Regions from separate parts of the Arthrobacter sp. AOP36-F1-5 genome, predicted to be linked through region 2. Evidence: predicted binding sites of a transcription regulator. Region 2 holds the regulator's gene; the other holds the start of a gene.
The links. The regulator HrcA, encoded in region 2, represses chaperone genes, less so after heat shock. The targets are predictions, from matches to a motif close to TTNGCACTCGNNNNNNNCGAGTGCNAA.

Region 1 (3,404 bases), 930 kb from region 2:
CTATAAGCCCGGCAGTGGCTCCGTGACCTCGGTGTCCGGCGCCCCCGCCCCGGAGCCGCCACGGCCGCCCTCGGCCCCGGGCAGACGCCATTGGACGGGGGCCGCCCCCTGGGCGGTGAGCAGTTCGTTGGCCCGGGAGAACGGACGCGAGCCGAAGAAGCCGCGCCGTGCGGACAACGGCGAGGGGTGGGCGCTGGTGATCACCGGCGTCGACCCCAGGAGCGGTTCGAAGCCCTGGGCGTGCCGGCCCCACAGGATCGACACCAGCGGGGCCCGGCGTGAAACCAGTGCGGCGATCGCTGCGGTGGTGAATTCCTGCCACCCCAGTTTCCGATGCGATCCGGCGTCCCCGGCGGCCACCGACAGGATCGGGTTCAACAGCAGCACCCCCTGCTCGGCCCAGGGGGTCAGGTCCCCGGAGGCGGGGAACGGATATCCGGTGTCCTGGCAGTACTCGGTGAAGATGTTCTTCAGGCTGCGCGGCAACGGGTCCACCGAGGCGTCGACGGCGAAGGCCAGCCCGGTCGAATGGCCGGGCGTCGGGTAGGGGTCCTGACCAAGGATGAGGACTTTGACATCGGCCAGCGGACGGTGGAAGGCGCGCAGCAGGTGGTCGCTGGCGGGCAGCACCTGTTCGCCGGCGTCGCGGCGGGCGGAAAGCTCGGCATCGAGCTTCTGCAACCGGGGCATCTCGGGCGCCAGTGCCGCCGCCCAGTCGGGGGCCATGGGCCAGGGAGTGTGCTCGGCAGCGGTTTCCATGGGGCTATTCTCCCCGCAGGAGGACGCCACGCGGCAAATGACATGGATGTAATTCGCCATTAGGATGGGGGTGGGTGAAATCGCCTCCGGGCCGGGTCCGGAGGACGGAAGAGCCGGTGAAGCGACAGGTCTAGGAGGCATGCGATGGCAGTACAAGCGGGCGAACTGGAGTTCGAACCCGACGAAGACAGCGCGCTGGACGTCCGGGACCAGCAGATCCTGGCCCTGGAACGCCAATGGTGGAAATACGCCGGGGCCAAGGAACAGGCCATCCGCGAACTTTTCGACCTTTCGGCCGCCAACTACTACCAGTTGCTCAACGCACTTATCGACACGGACGCCGCACTGGCGCATGATCCGATGCTTGTCAAAAGATTGCGTAGACTTCGATCAACGAGGCATCGTGCCCGCAGCGCGCGCCGGCTGGCGGGCGAGGCGTAGGCCCGATTCCGGCACCATCCGCCGCTGCACCGAAGGAACCAAGGACTGCGATGACGAAGTACCCGAACGACGAGTTCGACAGGGTCCCGGAATTCACCGACCGCAAGGGGATCCACCGGCAAGCCATGACCGGCGCCGCCAGCCGCCGGTCGCCGTTGGGCTGGATCGTCGCCTTCGGCATCCTGGCCCTGGTCGTGGGTCTGTTCAGCTACTTCGTGCTGCCGCAACTGACCGGTCAGCCGGTCGCGACCTCGGAATCAGTGTCCAGCCCGGCCAGCCAGTCGCCGGCCCCTGGATCGGAATCCGCAGCGGAAAGCGGGGCGCCGGAGGACGATTCGGCGGCCGCGGAATCCTCCGCAGCGGCCGAATCCGCCGCCGCGAAATCGGAGGCCGCCGCATCGAAGGCCGCGGAGAAGTCCAAGGCCGCTGCCGCATCCTCCAGCTCCGCCGCCGCTGCCTCCTCCAGCTCGGCCGCCGCCGCCCCGGATACCTCCACCAAGATCGGCGTCTACAACGGGTCGCGCCGGACGGGGTTGGCCGCCAGTGGGCAGGCCAAGCTCAGTGCCGCCGGATTCAGCAACCTCAGCGCCGCGAACTGGACCAAGCGGGTGAACAGCTCGATCGTCTACTACAAGGCGGATGAGGATCGGGCCACGGCCGAGAAGGCCGCCGGGGCGATGGGCATCGGCACGGTCTACCAGACCACGCAGATTCCCGGCCGGATCGCCGTCGTCCTCGGCGCCGATTACTAGGTCCCCGAGGCCCGGATCGGGCCGCCGGGGTTAAGCCCGACGTGAAGAGTTTCCCGGAAACGGCCCCCATGGCTTGCACTCGAGGGTGGGGAGTGCCAATAATTGACTTAGCACTCAGGTGTTGCGACTGCTAAGCGCGGCGCGGATAGGATCCGTCGCAGCGCATCGGCGTCGAACACCGCGGGTGAACCCCGGATCAGTTGCAACGAGGGTGTGGGCACGGCGTTCAGACAACGCAGGACCCCGCTCGTCCGTCGCGGGCGTTTCAGCTGGTTCATGAATTCGCAAGACTGTCCCGAAAGGACCACTAGCCACCATGGCCAAGATGATTGCATTTGACGAGGAAGCACGCCGCGGCCTCGAGCGGGGTCTGAACACCCTGGCCGACGCCGTCAAGGTGACCCTCGGCCCGCGTGGGCGCAACGTTGTCCTCGAAAAGAAGTGGGGCGCCCCCACCATCACGAACGACGGCGTGTCCATCGCCAAGGAAATCGAACTGGACGAGCCGTACGAGAAGATCGGTGCCGAGCTGGTCAAGGAGGTCGCCAAGAAGACCGACGACATCGCGGGCGACGGCACCACCACCGCCACCGTGCTGGCCCAGGCCCTGGTCAAGGAAGGCCTGCGCAACGTTGCCGCCGGCGCCGACCCGCTCTCGCTCAAGCGCGGGATCGAAAAGGCCGTCGAGGCCGTGACCACCGAATTGTTCGGTTCCGCCGTGGAAATCGAAACCAAGGAGCAGATCGCCGCCACCGCGTCGATCTCCGCCGGTGATTCCCAGATCGGCGAGCTCATCGCCGAGGCACTGGACAAGGTCGGCAAGGAAGGCGTCGTCACCGTCGAGGAGTCCAACACCTTCGGGCTGGACCTGGAACTGACCGAGGGCATGCGCTTCGACAAGGGCTACCTCTCGGCCTACTTCGTCTCCGACGCCGAGCGTCAGGAAACGGTCCTCGAGGATCCGTACATCCTGATCGTCAACTCCAAGATCTCCTCCGTCAAGGACATGGTCGCCGTCCTGGAGAAGGTCATGCAGTCCGGCAAGCCGCTGCTGATCATCGCCGAGGACATCGAGGGCGAAGCCCTGGCCACCCTCGTGGTCAACAAGCTCAAGGGCACCTTCAAATCCGTCGCCGTGAAGGCTCCGGGCTTCGGTGACCGCCGCAAGGCCATGCTGGCCGACATCGCCATCCTCACCGGTGGCCAGGTCATCGCCGAGGAAGTCGGGCTGAAGCTCGAAACCGCAACGCTGGACCAGTTGGGCCAGGCCCGCAAGGTCGTGGTCACCAAGGACGAGACCACCATCGTCGAAGGGGCCGGCGACGCCGAGGAGATCTCGGGCCGGGTCAACCAGATCCGTGCCGAAATCGAGAACTCCGATTCGGATTACGACCGCGAGAAGCTGCAGGAACGCCTGGCCAAGCTGGCCGGCGGCGTGGCAGTGATCAAGGC
Region 2 (3,404 bases):
CCGATGACGAACCCTCGAAGCGTCCGGCGTCGGCCGAGCCTTCGCCGGGCTTCTTGCCTGATCCGTTCATCACCAAGTCGTTCCTCCCGTCCAACACGATTTTGCCTAGTTTATCGCCCCCGGGGGCCTCCGGTACCCCTTCGCGGGACGTACGGCGCGCCGAGAGGTCAGTTTCGGCCGGTGGTCAGGAAGTCAATGACCTCTTCGACCCGCCCGAGCAGGCTCGGTTCCAGGTCGGTGAAACTGTTCACCTGGCCCAATAGCCGCCGCCATCCCAGGGCCACATCGGCTTGGCTGGCATGGGCCCACCCCAGACCCTTGAGGATACCTGTCTTCCAATCGGTTCCCCGCGGGATGACCGGCCATGCGGTGATGCCCAGCACCTGCGGGCGGATTGCCTGCCAGACATCGACATAGGGGTGCCCGACGATCAGGACATTGGACCGGGCCCCCGGAACCCGCATGGCCTCGGCGGCGATCTTCTCCTCCTTGGTCCCGGAGACCAGGTGGTCCACCAGGATCCCCAGCTTGCGCTCGGGCCCCGGGGAGAACTCGGCGATCGCCCCCGCCAGGTCATCGACACCATGCAGGGGTTCGACGACGATCCCTTCCACCCGCAGGTCGTGGCCCCAGACCTTTTCGACCAGTTCGGCGTCGTGCTTGCCCTCGACCCAGATCCGGCTGGCCAATGCGGTACGGGCCTTGAGGTTGGAGACCTTCACCGAACCGGAGGCGCTCCGGCCGCCTCCGGCCCCGGGGGCGGCCGCCACGGCCTGTGGTTCGATGACCTCGACCGGCTCGCCTTCGATCAGGAAACCGAAGCCCGTGGGGAAGGACCGGGTCTTGCCCCGACGATCCTCCAGGACGACCAGACGCAGGCCCCCGGAACGTTCGATCCGCACGACTTCACCGACCCAGCCGGATTGCACGTCTTCGAGCAACAGGCCCAGGGCGGCGGGCACCCGGCGCAGCTGGCGGGCTTTCGGTGCCGATAGATTCTGGGCTCCCCACTGGTGGATATCCAATGCTGACACGGCCTTTCACTGGGTCGGGCGGTCGCGAGGAGCGGGCCGCCGGCGCCGATGCGCGCGGCCACCATGCTAACAAGCGGTCATTCGTATTAGACTTAGCACTTAGGCGTGTCGAGTGCTAAGCCACGAGGCCGCAATCCGTCCATCCACCGCGAGACCCACAGGAGGATCGAATGTCAGTACCACGGCGCCTCGAGGTCCTGCGGGCGATCGTCGAGGACTATGTCCATTCCCGGGAACCGGTCGGCTCCAAGGCCCTGGTTGAACGGCACCGGTTGGGCGTGTCGGCGGCCACCATCCGCAACGACATGTCGGCCCTGGAGGAAGAGGGACTGATCATCGCCCCGCACACCTCCTCGGGGCGGATCCCGACCGAACAGGGCTACCGCTACTTCGTGGACCAGATCGACGCCGTCCGCCCCCTCTCCACCGCGGAAAGCCGGGCCATCCACCGCATGCTGGAGGGGACCAACGACCTGGACGAAGTCCTGGAACGCACGGTCCGGCTCCTGTCCCAGCTGACCAACCAGGTCGCCGTGCTCCAGGTGCCGCAGTTTAGCGATGCCACGGTCCGCCACATAGAGTTGGTGGGTCTGGGGTCCGGTCAGGTCCTCACGATCCTGATCACCAACACCGGCAAGGTCGACCAACGGGTGGTCCTGGTCCCTCCGGAGACCAGCGATGAATCATTGGCCGACCTCAAGGCCACGTTCCTGGCAGCCACCTCGGGCCAGCGGATGCAGAGCATCGGTGATCTGGCCCTGGCCGCCTGTGAGAAAATGGTTCCATCCCTGCGCGATTCCGGACGGATCCTGGCCCAGGCCCTGGCTTCGTTGGGGGACAACTCGGTGATCGAGAGGATCATCATGGCAGGGACCGCCAACCTGGCGCGTTCCACCGGGGACTTCCCGTTGACGATCACCCCGGTGCTCGAAGCCCTCGAGGAACAAGTGGTCCTGTTGCGGTTGTTCTCCGAGTTGGAACAGGACGCCCGGGGCATCGCCGTGCAGATCGGACGGGAGAACCCCTACGGCGGCCTGGCCGAGACCTCGGTCGTGGCCACCGGCTACGGCCCCGGTGCCGCGGCCAAGGTCGGGGTCCTGGGTCCCACCCGCATGGACTACCCCACCAGCATGGCGGCCGTACGAGCGGTCGCCCGTTATCTTTCCCGCATCCTGGCCGGCTGACGGACCAGGGCCCGGGGAATAAGCATGTACAGATTGTCGGAAAGGACACAGCACACACTGTGAGCAGCCACTACGAAACCCTCGGCGTCGCGCGCGACGCCTCCGCCGAGGAAATCAAGAAGTCCTACCGGAAGCTCGCCCGCAAGCTCCACCCGGACGTGAACCCGGGCGAGGATGTCTCGGATAGGTTCAAATCCGTCACCCACGCCTACGAGGTCCTGTCGGACCCGCAGAAGCGTGAGATCTATGATGCGACGGGCAATGAGAACGGCACCGCCGGCGGCGGAGGTGGCGGTGGCGGCTTCGGCGGCTTCGGGGACATCTTCGAACAGTTCTTCGGCGGGGGAGCGGCCCAGGGTCCCGCCTCGCGGACCCAGCGTGGACGGGATGCGCTGGTGACCGCCAGCATCGATCTCAAGGACGCGGTCCAGGGGACCGTCTACACCCTCGACATCGAAACCGCGGTCACCTGTGGCGTCTGCCAAGGCACCTGCTGCCAGCCGGGGACCTCGCCGGAGACCTGCACCATCTGCCAGGGGCAGGGCCAGGTGCAGCGTCCGGTCCGCTCCTTCCTGGGCAACATGATGACCATCGAAACCTGCAGCGCCTGCCGTGGCTTCGGCACCACGCTGCCCAGCCCCTGTAACGAATGCATGGGCCAGGGCCGAGTGCGTGAGCGGGTGTCCAAGCAGCTGAAGATCCCCGCGGGCGTGGCCACCGGCACCCGCATCCACCTGGACAGCCAGGGCGAAGCGGGGCCCGGCGGCGGACCGTCGGGCGACCTGTACGTGGAGATCAACGTCAAACGCCATGCGGTCTTCGAACGCGAAGGCAACGATCTCCATGCCACGTTGCGCATCCCGATGACGGCGGCGGCCCTGGGCACCGACATGAAGTTGGAGACCTTCGACGGCGAGCAGGACATCCTGATCGAGCCGGGCACCCAGTCGGCCGATACGGTCAAGCTCTCCCAGCTGGGCGTCCCCCGGCTGCGCGGGGGCAGCCGCGGCGATCTGGTCGTCCACCTGCAGGTGGAGACCCCCACGAAGATCGACGACGAACAGCGTGAGCTGCTCGAACGTCTGGCCACCCTGCGTGACGAGGAATTCGCCGAGGGCCGGTTGGCCGAACGGGGCGGGGTCTTTTCACGGCTACGCGATAAGTTGGGCCACCGCGCCTGATGAGC

Region 1: the regulator HrcA is predicted to act here: its motif matches at 2,060-2,086, upstream of groL (chaperonin GroEL).

What each region holds. Positions count from the first base shown of each region.
Region 1 covers NZ_CM176892.1:696,494-699,897, forward strand. The annotation lists gene AC3ZI9_RS03165 (uracil-DNA glycosylase) at 1-759, opposite strand; gene AC3ZI9_RS03170 (DUF3263 domain-containing protein) at 904-1,200, shown strand; gene AC3ZI9_RS03175 (LytR C-terminal domain-containing protein) at 1,251-1,952, shown strand; gene groL (chaperonin GroEL) at 2,269-3,404, shown strand, end outside.
Region 2 covers NZ_CM176892.1:1,629,924-1,633,327, reverse strand. The annotation lists gene AC3ZI9_RS07540 (DUF4870 domain-containing protein) at 1-70, opposite strand, end outside; gene AC3ZI9_RS07535 (DUF3097 family protein) at 168-1,025, opposite strand; gene hrcA (heat-inducible transcriptional repressor HrcA) at 1,205-2,218, shown strand; gene dnaJ (molecular chaperone DnaJ) at 2,278-3,399, shown strand; gene AC3ZI9_RS07520 (16S rRNA (uracil(1498)-N(3))-methyltransferase) at 3,399-3,404, shown strand, end outside.